DNA from 2 places in the Aquamicrobium sp. YD-1-mutant5 genome. Region 2 is predicted to be linked to the other one. Evidence: predicted binding sites of a transcription regulator. Region 2 holds the regulator's gene; the other holds the start of a gene.
The links. Region 2 encodes PhoB, which activates phosphate uptake and scavenging genes when phosphate is short. Its sites were predicted from a motif close to TGTCATNNANCTGTCAT; they were not measured.

Region 1 (7,473 bases), 330 kb from region 2:
CCTTCTTCAGGAAATGGCTGTCCTTGGCGCAGGCCACCATCTCGTCCATCAGCCGCGTGTCGCACAGCGCCAGCGAGATTTCCGCCTTGTCGACGATCTGCGCCAGTTCCCCTGCCCGCAGCATCGGCATGGTGTTGACCACCACCGCGCCCGCCTTGGTCGCAGCCAGCCAGCAGGCCACCATGGCCGGATTGTTGGCGGAGCGGATCAGCACCCGGTTGCCGGGCTGCAGGCCGTAGTCCTCCACCAGCGCATGGGCGAGGCGGTTGGTCCAGTCCGACAGTTCCTTGTAGGTGCGTCGCCGCCCGTTGCCGATCAGCGCCGTATGGTCGCCAAGACCCTGCTCGACCAGCCGGTCGGTGAGTTCGTGGCCCGCATTGATGAATTCGGGATAGTCGAACCCGTCGAGCAGGAAATCCGGCCACTCTTCCTGCGGGGGAAGATTGTCACGGGTGAAGGTGTCGATATGTGCCGTAGGCCCAAGCATGCGCGTGATGTCCTCCCTGCGACGACTGCCGGGGCCCGCTCAGCATGGAGCGCCGGATCGTTGCCGGCCGGTTCCTCCCCCGGCCCGGCATCCGCGCTTCCCGGAAGGGGCACGCCGGCATCGTCGACAGAAGAAAAAATGACACCGGCCGAAAATTATTTCAAGCCTAAAGTTTCTTCGCTACGATGATTGCGACGGGAATTGACTTCACCGCCCCGCGCAGGGCTTTCTGCACCGATACCGAAAGACCGGAGAACCGACCATGCTGAGCCGCCATATCGAGGACTGGAGCGACGCCTACACCAATGGCGCGCATATACCCGGCGGCGACCGCTGGCCGGCGGCGTGGGTGGAGCCGGCACAGAGCTTCCGCGAGCGACTGGCGGCGCAGGGACGCGCAAAATTGGACCTCGCTTATGGCGATGCCGGCCGCAACCGGCTCGACCTGTTCCTGCCCGAAGTCAGCCCGCGCGGACTGGTGGTCTTCGTGCATGGCGGCTACTGGATGGGGCTCGACAAGAGTTACTGGTCGCATCTGGCGGCCGGGCCGCTTGCTCATGGCTACGCGGTCGCCATGCCCTCCTACACGCTGTGCCCGGACATCCGCATTGCCGGCATCACCCGCGAGATCGCATCCGCTATCGCCTTCGCCGCCGGCGAGATCGAAGGCCCGCTGATGCTCACCGGCCATTCCGCCGGCGGCCATCTCGTTTCGCGCATGGCAAGCACCAGTGCGCCGCTGCCCGACGCGGTACAGGCCCGCATCCGCCATGTCGTGTCGATCTCCGGCGTACACGACCTGCGACCGCTGATGCGCACCGGCATGAACGCAACCCTGCACATCGACGAGGCCGAGGCGCTGGTCGAGAGCCCGGCCCTGCTGCAGCCGCGCGAAGGCATCCGCCTCACCTGCTGGGTCGGCGGCGCGGAGCGGGCGGAATTCCTGCGCCAGAACGCGCTGCTGGCGAACATCTGGACCGGGCTTGGTGCGCGCACCGCCGCTGTCGCCGAACCCGACCGGCATCACTTCAACGTCATCGACGGCCTCGCCGACCCCGATCATCCCCTGACCAGAACCCTGCTCGGCAACTGAAACGCCGCCATATTTTTACGGCCGCCGCCTCTGGCCTTTATTTCTTCAAAATAACGATTGCGTTTTTTTGCAATCATATTTATGCAAATATCAAGATGTGATCGGATGAACCATCCGGCAAGCCAGAGGAAACATCGCATGAGCCAGAAACCGGATGTCACCGCATTCTTCGATCCGCGCACATGGTCGGTGCAATATGTCGTGGCCGACCTGGCCACCGGCAAATGCGCCATCATCGACCCGGTCTATGACTACGATGAAAAGTCCGGGCAGACCGCCTCCACCAATGCCGACCGCATTCTCGATTTCGTGCAGGAAAAGGGCCTCACGGTCGAATGGATTCTCGACACACACCCTCACGCCGACCATTTCTCCGCCGCGCACTATCTGAAGCAGAAGACCGGCGCCCCGACGGCTATCGGCGAAAAGGTGGTCGACGTCCAGAAGCTCTGGAAGGGTTTCTACAACTGGTCCGATTTTCCGGCCGACGGCTCGCAGTGGGACCGGCTGTTTGCCGAACGCGACACCTTCATGGTCGGCTCGATCCCCGCACGCGTGATGTTCTCGCCCGGCCATACGCTCGCCTCCATCACCTATGTCATCGGTGATGCGGCCTTCGTGCATGACACGCTGTTCATGCCCGACAGCGGCACGGCCCGCGCCGATTTCCCCGGAGGCAGCGCTGCGGCCCTGTGGGCGTCGATCCAGGCGATCCTCGCTTTGCCAGACGACACCCGCATCTTCACCGGCCACGATTACCAGCCGGGCGGGCGTGAACCGCTGTGGGAATCGACGGTGGCCGAGCAGAAGGCGAAAAACAGCCACATGTCGAAATATCTGACAGAGGCCGATTATGTCGCTGCCCGCGAGGCGCGCGACGCCACCCTGCCGATGCCGAAGCTGATCCTGCATGCCCTGCAGGTGAACACCAATGGCGGCCGGCTTCCCGAGCCGGAGGCCAACGGCACCCGCTACCTGAAGATCCCGCTCGACCTGCTCAAGGGCGCACCATGGGGGTGAACCGGACATGACCACATCGGAAAAGCTGTCCTGCGAGGCCGCCAATCTTCGCGCCAATGTCGACGAGGCGTCCGCCTTCCTGAAGAAGGTGTCCAACCCGGATCGCCTGATGGTGTGCTGCGCGCTGGTCGATGGCGAGCATTCGGTTCGCGAGCTGGAAGATTTGCTCGGCATCCGTCAGCCGGGCCTGTCGCAGCAGCTCGCCGAATTGCGCGAAGCCGGTCTCGTGGCCAGCCGCAAGGAGGGCAAGCAGGTTTTCTACCGGCTTGCAGACCCCCGCATTGCGACCTTCATCCACACCATGCATGCCCTGTTCTGCAAATAGGGCAGTGACCGCTTCACAGGAGAAAACTCCATGACCGCCAATATCGGAACCCCGGAGCGCATCGTCAGGATCGTCGCCGGTGTGCTGCTCGTTGCCCTGCCCTTCATGTCCGGCTGGGCCTTCTTTGAAAGCACACTGTGGACGTGGCTGTCGGTCATCGTCGGCCTTGTCCTCGTCGTCACCGGCCTCCTGCGCTTCTGTCCCGCCTACTGCATGCTGGGCTGCTCCACCAACGGAAAGGCCTGCAAGCGATGACCGAGTTTACGCCCATCACATCCCTTGCCGGAGGCGCGCTGATCGGTCTGGCCGCCGTGCTGCTCATGGCGCTGCATGGCCGGATCGCCGGAATATCGGGCATCGTCGGCGGCATTCTGCCGCCAGTGGCCACCGACTGGGGCTGGCGCGCTGCCTTCCTTGCCGGTGCGATTGCAGCACCTGCACTCATCATCGCGCTGACCGGATATGACATTGCCTTTGCCAGCACCACGCCGACACTTTGGCTGATCGTCAGCGGCCTGATCGTCGGTGTCGGCGTCACCCTCGGTTCCGGCTGCACCTCGGGTCACGGTGTATGCGGCATGGCGCGCCTGTCCGTGCGCTCCATCGCCGCCACGCTGACCTTCATGGCGACGACAGGCATCACCGTCTATATCGTGCGTCACATCGTGGGAGGGCTGTGATGTCGCGCATGATCACCGCCCTGCTGATCGGCCTCGTCTTCGGAACCGGCATCGCGCTTTCCGGCATGATCAATCCGGCCAAGGTGCTGAATTTCTTCGATGTCGCGGGAACGTGGGACCCCTCGCTCGCCTTCGTCATGGGCGGCGCGCTGATCGTCACGGCAATCGGCTACCGGCTGGTGCTGAAAAACCCGGCGCCGCTTTGCGACACCAGCTTCCACCTGCCGGCCCGCAAAGACATTGACCTGCCGCTTCTGGCAGGCGCCGGCCTGTTCGGCGTCGGCTGGGGCATCGCCGGTTTCTGCCCCGGCGGCTCGATCCCTGCGCTCGGACTGGGCGAACCCACCGCACTGATCTTCGTCGCCTCGATGGTCTGCGGCATTGCCGTCACCCGGCTGATCCGCCGCTGAAACCGCAATAAAAAAGCGCGGGGCGGGCCCGCGCTTTTTGAATATATATGGAGGCGAGGCTTATTCCTCGTCGTCCTCTTCCGGCTCCGCGCCCTTCAGCGCCGAGAGCTTGGCGAACACGGCATCCGCGTCCAGCTCCGCATCTTCGTCGCGCGGTGCATCGGCCTGCGGGTCGAGGCGTTCGGTGAGCGAAGCCGGCAGCAGCGTATCACCGGTGGGCTGAACCTCGCGGTTACGGGAAGCGCGCTGCACCTCGATGTCGAGGTCGATCTGCGAGGTCAGCCCCAGCGTCACCGGATCCATCGGCACCAGATTGGCCGCATTCCAGTGGCTGCGGTTGCGGATCTGCTCGATGGTCGACTTGGTGGTGCCGACCAGACGCGAAATCTGCGCGTCCTTCAGCTCGGGATGGTTGCGCACCAGCCACAGGATCGCATTGGGACGATCCTGACGCTTGGACAGCGGCGTATAGCGCGGGCCCTTGCGCTTGGTCTCGGGCACCCGCACCTTCGGCTCGGAAAGCTTCAGGCGATGGTTCTGGTCCTGCTCGCCGCGCGCGATCTCCTCGCGGCTGAGCTGGCCGGTGATCACCGGATCCATGCCCTTGATGCCCTGCGCCGATTCGCCATCGGCGATCGCCTTCACTTCGAGCGGATGCAGGCCGCAGAACTGGGCGATCTGGTCGAAGGAAAGCGCGGTGTTGTCGACCAGCCAGACGGCGGTCGCCTTCGGCATGAGAAGCGTATTTGCCATCGAATAAAATCCTCTCGTTCGCCCGCGTCCCGTTACGCGGGCGGTGGTTTTACAAGCCACCGAAAAAGGGAAAATCCGCTTTCCTATAACCGCGTTCGAGCCCGAGAGCAAGAAAATCCGGGCCTAAAGAAGCACGCTCCGGAACGTCATGCTTGTGTCGCGAAACCGTCATCGGGCTGAAATACCGATGGCACAAAGGGAATGCGCATTCTTCTCATGAGGGAAAGAGATCCCATGCGCACCCGTTCGTCACTTGTCGCGGCCATGGCCGCACTTGCCGCATCCGTTTCCCTGCCGGCTCACGCCGATCAGGTCTTCAACCGCATCGCCACGTTCCCGGTCGCCTCCAACCTGCCCGAAGGCACCGATCCGGCAACCGCGACATCCTCCGAGATCATCACCGCCACCGAAGACGGCAACACGCTCGTCTATTCCGACAGCCCGCTGGGCGCCGTCGGCTTCATCGACATCACTAACCCGAAAGCGCCGAAGGCCGGCGGCATCGTCAGGATCGACGGTGAGCCCACCTCCGTCGCCGTCATCGGCAACAGGGTTCTGGCCGGCGTCAACACATCGAAGAGCTACACCGAGCCCTCCGGAAACCTGACGGTCATCGACATCGCCTCGAAGAAGATCGAAGCATCCTGCGATCTCGGCGGCCAGCCGGATTCGGTGGCGGTGAGCAAGGACGGCCGCTTCCTCGCCGTCGCCATCGAGAACGAGCGCGACGAGGACCTCAATGAGGGCGAACTTCCGCAGCTTCCCGCCGGCAACCTCAAGATCGTCTCGCTGAAGGACGGCGCGCCCGACTGCGCCACCATCCGCACCGTCGACCTGAACGGGCTTGCCGAAATCGCGCCGGAAGATGCCGAACCTGAATTCGTCGACTTCAACGAGGCCGGCGAGATCGCCGTGACCCTGCAGGAGAACAACCACATCGCCATCGTGAAAGCCGAAACCGGCGAGATCGTCTCGCATTTCTCGGCCGGATCGGTGTCGCTGGAAAACGTCGACACCAAAAAGGACGGCAAGCTCTCCTTCACCGGCAAGATCGAGAACGCCCCGCGCGAGCCGGATGCCGTGCAGTGGCTCGACAACGACCGCCTCGTCATCGCCAATGAAGGCGACTACAAGGGCGGCTCGCGCGGCTTCACCATCTTCTCCAAGACGGGCGAACTGCTCTACGAATCCGGGGCCAGCTTCGAGTACATCGCAGCGCAGCTCGGCCATTATCCAGAGCACCGCAACAAGAAGGGCATCGAGCCCGAAGGCATGGAAGCCGGCGCCTATGGCGATCAGAAGCTGATCTTCGTCGGCGCCGAGCGCGCCTCGCTGGTCGGCGTCTATGAGGACACCGGCGCGGAGCCGAAATTCCTTCAGGCGCTGCCCTCCGGCATCGGCCCGGAAGGCCTGCTGGCCATTCCCGCCCGCAACCTCTTCGTCACCGCCAACGAAACCGATCTGGTCGAAGATGGCGGCGCCCGCTCGCATGTCATGATCTTCGAGCGCGCCGAAGGCCAGCCGGTCTACCCGATGATCCAGTCAGACACCGACGCCAACGGCCTGCCGATCGGCTGGGGTGCGCTGTCGGGCCTCGCCGCCGATCCCGAGGCGCCCGGCAAGCTCTATGCCGTCTCGGATTCGGTCTATGGCGCGGAGCCGGCGATCTTCACCATCGATGCCTCCCAGTCCCCGGCCCGCATCACAAGCAAGACCGTGATCACGCGCGGCGGCAACCCCGCCCAGAAGCTCGACCTCGAAGGCATTGCTTCGGACGGCGAAGGCGGCTTCTGGCTGGCCAATGAAGGCGCCGTCGCCAAGCTCGTTCCGCATGCCATCTTCCGCGTCGACGCCAAGGGCGAAATCAAACAGGAAATCGCCCTGCCAGCCGAGCTGGTCGCGCACCAGACCCGCTACGGTCTCGAAGGCATCACCACCATTGGCGAAGGCGATGAGCTGACGCTGATCGCCGCCGTGCAGCGCGAATGGGGTGACGATCCGAAAGGTGAAGCGAAACTGCTCGCCTACAAGCCGAAGGCAAAGGAATGGTCGGCCGTGCGCTATCCGCTGGAGAAGGCCGAAAGCGGCTGGATCGGCCTGTCGGAAATCACCGCCCATGACGGCAAGCTCTACATCGTCGAGCGCGACAATCTGATCGGCGATGCAGCCAGGGTGAAGCGCATCTACAGCGTGGCGCTCGACGGCTTTAAGCCAGCGGAACTGGGTGGCGACCTGCCGCTGGTGGAAAAGACGCTGGTGCGCGACCTGGTGCCTGACCTCAAGGCCGCCACCAACGGCTATGTGCTCGACAAGGTGGAAGGCTTCACCGTCGACAAGAGCGGCGAAGCCTTCGTCGTCACCGACAATGACGGCGTCGCCGATTCGTCCGGCGAAACTCTGTTCCTGCGGCTCGGCAACGTCGCCGCACTGAACTGACTTCCAGAAAGGCGGGCCGTCAGCAGGGCGGCCCGCCAACCTTCACGCCGGCATAGGCATCGCCAACGATGTCCGTGCACAATTCCGCCCATTCGCACCCCGCACAGGCGGTGCGCGTCAGCCCGGCGGCAAAACCCGACCGCAGCTTTTCCAGCAAGATCGCGTCAAGTGCGATCCGTTCGCCGGCACTGATGCGCCGGCCAAGCAGATCACCGACATCGCGGGCCGCCTGCGCATCCCGTTCCAGAACGCTTGCGTTGAAGCAATGC
Region 2 (7,473 bases):
GAACAGGGCTGACCTGCGCCTCCTGTCCGGCATGATCTCGCAGGGCGTGCGCACGCAACTCCGTGACATGGTGATCGCCGATCCGTCGATCATCGGCACCACGCAGAATGTGTGGGTGCTGGCTGCCGCGGACGTCGACTCCGCCCATAAGGGCCAGATCGACATGTCGGTTCCCGAGTCGCGCCGCAAGGTCAAGGACAAGCAGGTCGCCTGGATGAAGACCCTGACCGCCGACGGCGCCATGGTCGAGCGTTTCAACCGCGGCCTGTTCACCTTCGGCGCATCCAGCCGGCCGGAAACCGCCGGCATGGGCGTGGCGCTGATCGGCTCGGTCTACATGATGCTGATCGTTCTGGCGCTGGCGCTGCCGATCGGCGTGGCGGCCTCCATCTATCTGGAGGAGTTCGCCCCGAAGAACCGCTGGACCGACCTGATCGAGGTCAACATCAACAATCTGGCGGCCGTGCCTTCCATCGTGTTCGGTCTGCTCGGCCTTGCGGTGTTCGTGAACTTCATGGGATTGCCGCGATCGGCCTCGCTGGTCGGCGGTCTCGTGCTGACACTGATGACGCTGCCGACGATCATCATCGCCACCCGCGCGGCCCTCAAGGCTGTGCCGCCCTCGATCCGCTCCGGTGCACTGGGTGTCGGCGCCTCGAAGATGCAGACCGTGTTCCACCACGTTCTGCCGCTTGCAGCCCCCGGTATTCTCACCGGAACCATCATTGGTCTGGCGCAGGCGCTGGGCGAGACCGCTCCGCTGCTGCTCATCGGCATGGTGGCCTTCGTGGCCGACTATCCCGCCACGCCGATGGACCCTGCCACCGCGCTGCCCGTGCAGATCTACATGTGGGCGAACGAAGCCGAACGTGCCTTCGTGGAACGCACTTCCGGCGCCATCATCATCCTCCTGCTTTTCCTTGCCGCGATGAACCTGGCCGCGATCCTGCTGCGCCGGCGCTTCGAACGGCGCTGGTAATTAAGGAACAAAGATCGTGAACATTATGAGCGAAGCAACTCTGGAAAATGCCGTGAACGCCAAGGTGGCCGCCGTCAACGAACCCATCAAGATGCGGGGCGAGAAGGTCGGCGTCTTCTATGGCGACAAGCAGGCCCTGTTCGATGTGGATCTTCTGGTCCGCCAGAATCAGGTGACGGCGCTGATCGGCCCATCGGGCTGCGGCAAGTCCACCTTCCTGCGCTGCCTGAACCGCATGAACGACACCATCGACAATGCGCGGGTGGTGGGCAAGATCACGCTCGACGGCGAGGACATCTATGACCGCGACATCGACGTGGTGGAACTGCGGTCGCGCGTGGGGATGGTGTTCCAGAAACCGAACCCGTTCCCGAAGTCGATCTATGAGAATGTCGCCTATGGCCCGCGCATTCACGGTCTGGCCCGCAGCAAGGCCGACATGGATGCGGTGGTGGAATCGAGCCTGAAGCGCGCCGGCCTCTTCAACGAGGTCAAGGACCGCCTGCATGATGCCGGCACCGGTCTTTCCGGCGGTCAGCAGCAGCGCCTGTGCATTGCGCGCGCCATCGCCGTGTCGCCTGAAGTGATCCTGATGGACGAGCCCTGCTCGGCGCTCGATCCGATTGCCACCGCGCGCGTCGAGGAATTGATCGACGAGCTGCGCGAGAACTACACCATCGTCATCGTTACCCACTCCATGCAGCAGGCGGCGCGCGTCTCGCAGCGCACGGCCATGTTCCATCTCGGCAATCTCGTCGAGGAAGGCCCGACCGAGAAGATGTTCACCAACCCCGACGACAAGCGCACGCAGGACTACATCACCGGCCGGTTCGGCTGAGTCTTACTGCGGCCATTCCAACAGACGAGGAACGTATAATGGGTGCTCATACGGTGACCGCCTTCGACGACGATCTTGGCGAGATCGAAGGGCTGGTGCGTGACATGGTCAGCCTGGCCGGGTCCATGGTCGATGAGGCGACACAGAGTCTGATCGTGCCGGACAATGCGCTGGCCCAGCGCGTCATCTCCGAGGATGCGGTGATGGACGAGTTGCAGCGCCGTCTGGACGACCGCGCCATCACGCTGATCGGCAAGCGCCAGCCGATGGCGCAGGACCTGCGTGCCATCGTGGGCGCGATCCGCATGGCCGGCGATCTCGAACGCATTGGCGATCTGGCCAAGAACATCGCCAAGCGCGTCGATGCGGTGGGGCAGTCGAGCGTGCCGCGCGCCTTCGCCCGCTCCATCGAAGACATGTCCGAACTGGTTCTTGAGCAGGTGCAGGGCGTCATCGACGAATATGGCGCGCGCAACCCGGAAGGGCTGGTGCGGCTGCGCGACGAGGACGAGCTGGTCGACGTCAAATACACCTCTGTGTTCCGCGAACTGCTGACCTACATGATGGAGGACGCGCGCAACATCACGGCCTGCACGCATCTGCTTTTCTGTGCGAAGAACCTGGAGCGCATTGGCGACCACGTGACCAATATTGCCGAAAATGCCTATTATGTGCTGACCGGCGAGCAGTTGCCGGCTCATCGTCCCAAGCAGGACGAGACTGGCATACCGGCACCTGCGGTTTGAAGCAGGATCGAGGAGACGAAGCATGATCGCACCCCGCATCATGGTGGTTGAGGACGAAGAGCCGTTGGGCGTGCTTCTGCGCTACAACCTCGAAGCCGAAGGCTATCAGGTCGAGATCGTCACACGCGGTGACGAGGCCGAGTTGCGGCTGCAGGAAAATGTGCCGGACCTTCTGGTGCTCGACTGGATGGTGCCGGCGATCTCCGGCATCGAACTGTGCCGGCGCCTGCGCATGCGCGAGCAGACCGAACGGCTGCCCATTATCATGCTGACTGCGCGCGGCGAGGAAAGCGACCGGGTGCGCGGCCTTTCCACCGGCGCCGACGACTATCTGGTCAAGCCCTTCTCCATGCCGGAGCTGGTGGCGCGGGTAAAGGCGCTTCTGCGTCGTGCTAAGCCCGAGGTGCTGTCCTCTGTGCTCAAGGTGGGCGACATCGTGCTCGACCGCGAGCAGCACCGCGTCTACCGCAAGAAGAGCGAGATCCGGCTGGGGCCGACCGAGTTCCGCCTGCTCGAATTCATGATGCAGCATCCCGGTCGCGTCTTCTCGCGCGGACAGTTGCTGGACAATGTCTGGGGCGAGACGATCTACATCGACGAACGCACAGTGGATGTGCATGTCGGGCGGTTGCGCAAGGCGGTCAACACCGGCCGCATGCCCGACGTGATCCGCACCGTTCGCGGTTCAGGCTACGCGATCAGGGAAGAGTGACGGGCAGAGAAGAGTGACGCGCGGCCGGGCCGTCCTGCAGGGACCGTCCGCCGGCAAAAATCCTGTCATCGACGTAAGTCAGCGCGCGCATGGCACAGCCTTCGCGCAGCAGGGCGATCTGGTCCGGCTCGATGCTGAAGCTGATCGAGCCGGAATGCTGGCCGCCGGCAGTGCGCGCGATGGCATCGCGCAGGGCCGGTTCGATCAGGTCGAAGGCGGCTGCATTGAGGCCGACCAATGCCACCGGGGCAGGGTCGATAAGCGCAAACAGGCTGCCGAGGCCGAAGCCGAGCGCTTCGCCTGCGATGCGGAACGCCTCGCGCTCGCGCCCTTCATGGTCCCGGGCCGCGTCCGCCAGCGCCTGCATCTCCGCTTCCCCGATATCGCCCCGCGGTTCCTCGTTCTGGTCATGGCCGGCGGCGCTGCGCCAGATGGCGTAGCTTCCTGCATAGGCTTCGATACAGCCGCGCCGCCCGCAACGGCATAGCGCCCCGTCCGGCCTATGGATCATGTGCCCGAATTCGACGCCTGAGGAATGGGTGCCGGTGAACATCTCGCCCTTGAGCACCAGCCCCATGCCGATGCCGTGCGAGAGCAATATGGCGATGAAATCGTCGCGATAGCGGGCCGGATCGCGCCAGCGCAGCGCCTCGGCCATCATGTTGCAGTCGTTCTCCACCGTTACGGGAACAGAGAATTCCGCTTCCAGAATGTCGGCGAAGGGGATGTCCGTGTGCGGGGTGATCGGAGACCACAGCATGGAACGCGCTTCCGCGTCGGTGATGCCCTGAACGGCAAAGACGATACGCAATGGCGGGCCAGCCTTTGCGGCGGGGTGAGCAAGGCATCGTTGAAGCACTGCCACACATTCGCCGATCAGCGCCTCGCGGGAGAGGGCGCGCGTGTCGAGCCGCAACTGCTCTTCGTCCAGAACAGATCCCGAATAATCGAGCCGGACGGCGGAGAGGTTGTTGAGGGAAAGCATCAGCGTCACCACGCTGGCTGCTGCGGGGTCGAGTTCGAGCCCGATCTGGGGCCTTCCGCGTCTGAGGGCAGGGGCATCATCCTGTCGGGCCTCCGCCAGAATGCCCTCGGCGATCAGGTCGGCGGAAATAGCGGAGATGGTGGAATGGCTGAGACCCGTGATAGTCGTGATTTCGGTGCGGGAAACCTGTCCGCCACGCCGCGCGGCCGAAATCACCATGGCGCGGTTGCGCCGGCGCAGATCGTCGTGCCGCATGCCAACAGTCATTACTGTACTCTTCCTCCCTGCGTGCCGACGTTGAATAGCAGGCCGTGAACTTTGTCAGAAGCGGCGAAGGCTGTCATTATTTAATTCGGGTTTCGAAATAATTCACGGACGGTCAGAAAATCCGTTGACACGGTCAGGTCGTTGCGCCACATTTTTTCGAGGCTCGAAAAAAGTCCTTGCCCCGACTTGTTCACCGGCATGGCTTGTTCACGGGTCACAACGTCGCGCCCATGGGCGCAGGGAGGAAATCATGAGGAATTTTACGGCTGCCATTCTGGCGGGTGTCGCCTTGTCTCTGACGCTTCCCCTCGCCGCACAGGCGAAGGACAAGGTCATCGGCGTGTCCTGGTCGAATTTCCAGGAAGAGCGCTGGAAGACCGACGAAGCGGCGATGAAGGCCGCGATCGAGGCGGCGGGCGACAAGTACATATCGGCTGACGCGCAATCGTCCGCCTCCAAGCAGCTCACCGATGTCGAAAGCCTGATAAGCCAGGGCGCCAATGCTCTCATCATTCTGGCGCAGGATGCCTCGGCCATCGGTCCGGCTGTTCAGAAGGCGCTCGACGAGGGCATTCCGGTCGTCGGCTATGACCGCCTGATCGAGAACAGTGATGTTTTCTATCTCACCTTCGACAATAAGGAAGTGGGCCGCATGCAGGCCCGCGAGGTGTTCAAGCTGAAGCCGGAAGGCAACTATGTCTTCATCAAGGGCTCCGGTGCCGATCCCAATGCCGACTTCCTGTTCTCCGGGCAGGTCGAGGTGCTGAAGGAAGCGCTGGATTCCGGCGCGATCAAGAATGTCGGCGAGGCCTATACTGATGGCTGGCTGCCGGCCAATGCCCAGAAGAACATGGAGCAGTTCCTGACCGCCAACGACAACAAGGTCGATGCGGTGGTGGCCTCCAATGACGGCACTGCCGGTGGTGCGATCGCCGCACTTCAGGCGCAGGGCCTTGCCGGCTCGGTGCCGGTTTCGGGTCAGGATGGCGACCATGCCGCGCTGAACCGCATCGCGCTCGGCACCCAGACCGTGTCGGTGTGGAAGGATGCGCGCGAGCTTGGCAAGAATGCCGCCCAGATCGCCAGCGAACTGGCCGACGGCAAGGAAATGACCGCTATCGCCAATGTGCAGGACTTCACCACGCCCGGCGGCAATACGGTCAAGTCCGTATTCCTGACGCCGATTGCGATAACCAGGGACAATCTCAACGTCGTCATCGATGCCGGCTGGATCACCAAGGATGCGGTCTGCACGGGCGTTGCGGCAGGCAGTGTCGCTGCCTGCGACTGAGCTGTCCAGTTTACGGGAAGCGTTGGGGTGCCTGCGCTTCCCGCAGGATATGGCTGTCTGCGGTGCCGCGCCCGGCATGAAACCCTCAAATTTCCGAAGCGATTGGCCGGGCCGGGGCGTTTGCTGTCCCGGTTTGCAAGACCGCTGTGCACTTTTGCCGGATTTGGTCTAGCATGATGGTGCGGCGCATTTGACGGCCAGAACCGGCCGGTGGGAGGAAACCATGAGTGATGCGACCTCGGCAGCGACGGGCGACCGGGCGCGGGAGGCCGATCTCGGGCCGCTGGCGAAGTTCCTCAAGGCGACGGAGCTCGACACCCGCATGCTCGGCATGCTGGGGGCGCTGGTGCTGATCTGGCTCCTGCTTCACTTTCTTTCCGGCGGCCTGTTCCTGACGCCGCGCAACCTGTGGAACCTCTCGGTCCAGACATCTTCCGTGGCCATAATGGCAACCGGCATGGTGCTGGTCATCGTGCTGCGCAACATCGACCTGTCGGTGGGCTCCATGGAGGGCATCGTCGGCATGGTCATGGGCGTGCTGCAGGCGCAGATCCTGATCCGCGTGTTCGGCTTTTCGCTGGGCGATCCGTGGATCTGGGTGATCGCCCTTGCCTGCGGCATCCTTGCGGGGCTCCTCATCGGCGCGTTGCAGGGATTCATCATTGCCTATCTTGAAGTGCCGGCCTTCATCGTCACCCTTGGCGGGCTGCTGATCTGGCGTGGTGCCGCGTGGTGGGTGACGAGCGGGCAGACCGTCGCGCCGCTCGACGCAACATTTCAGCTGATGGGCGGTGGACCGCTGGGCGCTATCGGCGCCAGCTGGAGCTGGGTCGTGGCCGTGGCCGGCTGTCTTGGCGTCGCCTTTCTGATGGTCAGTGGCCGCCGCCAGCGCCAGCGGTTCCGCTTCCCGTTGCGGCCGGTATGGGCCGAATTGCTGCTCGGGGGCGTCGCCTGCGCCGCCATTGTGGGCGCGGTGTGGGTCGCCAATTCCTATCCATGGCCGGTGGGCATCGTGAGACGCTATGCAGCGGCGCAGGGCATCGAGGTGCCGGAAGGGGGGCTGTTCATCGCCCATGGCATCGCCATTCCGGTGCTGATGGCCGTCGCGGTCGGCATCATCATGACCTTCGTGACCAACCGCACCCGATTCGGACGTTACGTGTTCGCCATCGGCGGCAATCCGGAGGCGGCTAACCTCGCCGGCATCAACACGCGCTGGGTGACCATGAAGGTGTTCATGATCATGGGCGTGCTGGTGGCGATCAGCGCAGCCATCTCCTCGGCCCGCCTCAACGCGGCGACCAATGCGCTGGGCACGCTGGACGAGCTTCTGGTCATCGCGGCGGCCGTCATCGGCGGCACGTCGCTGGCTGGCGGCTCCGGCACCATCATCGGGGCGATGCTCGGCGCGCTGCTGATGCAGTCGCTGCAATCGGGCATGGTCCTGCTGGGCATCGACTCGCCTCTGCAGAACATCGTCGTCGGTGCCGTGCTGGTCATCGCGGTGTGGCTCGACACCGTCTACCGCAAGCGGGTCTAGGAGGAACGGCCATGGCAGAGTCCCGAAACAGCAGCGCTGTCCCGCTCATCGACATGCGCAACATCTCCATCGCCTTTGGCGGCATTCGCGCCGTCGACGACGCTTCGGTCGATCT

Region 1: AC5XE7_RS06510 (esterase-like activity of phytase family protein) is a predicted target of PhoB. The motif match lies at 4,924-4,940, and genes of this name have one in related genera.

Annotation. Positions count from the first base shown of each region.
Region 1 is NZ_JCAKKP010000003.1:428,331-435,803, forward strand. It holds gene AC5XE7_RS06470 (AMP-binding protein) at 1-487, opposite strand, end outside; gene AC5XE7_RS06475 (hormone-sensitive lipase) at 750-1,580, shown strand; gene AC5XE7_RS06480 (MBL fold metallo-hydrolase) at 1,719-2,600, shown strand; gene AC5XE7_RS06485 (ArsR/SmtB family transcription factor) at 2,608-2,925, shown strand; gene AC5XE7_RS06490 (YgaP family membrane protein) at 2,956-3,180, shown strand; gene AC5XE7_RS06495 (YeeE/YedE family protein) at 3,177-3,605, shown strand; gene AC5XE7_RS06500 (DUF6691 family protein) at 3,605-4,015, shown strand; gene AC5XE7_RS06505 (DUF1013 domain-containing protein) at 4,076-4,768, opposite strand; gene AC5XE7_RS06510 (esterase-like activity of phytase family protein) at 5,003-7,204, shown strand; gene AC5XE7_RS06515 (DUF1284 domain-containing protein) at 7,224-7,473, opposite strand, start outside.
Region 2 is NZ_JCAKKP010000003.1:94,617-102,089, reverse strand. It holds gene pstA (phosphate ABC transporter permease PstA) at 1-979, shown strand, start outside; gene pstB (phosphate ABC transporter ATP-binding protein PstB) at 996-1,817, shown strand; gene phoU (phosphate signaling complex protein PhoU) at 1,856-2,563, shown strand; gene phoB (phosphate regulon transcriptional regulator PhoB) at 2,586-3,275, shown strand; gene AC5XE7_RS04730 (ROK family protein) at 3,262-4,527, opposite strand; gene xylF (D-xylose ABC transporter substrate-binding protein) at 4,778-5,818, shown strand; gene AC5XE7_RS04720 (sugar ABC transporter permease) at 6,042-7,358, shown strand; gene AC5XE7_RS04715 (ATP-binding cassette domain-containing protein) at 7,370-7,473, shown strand, end outside.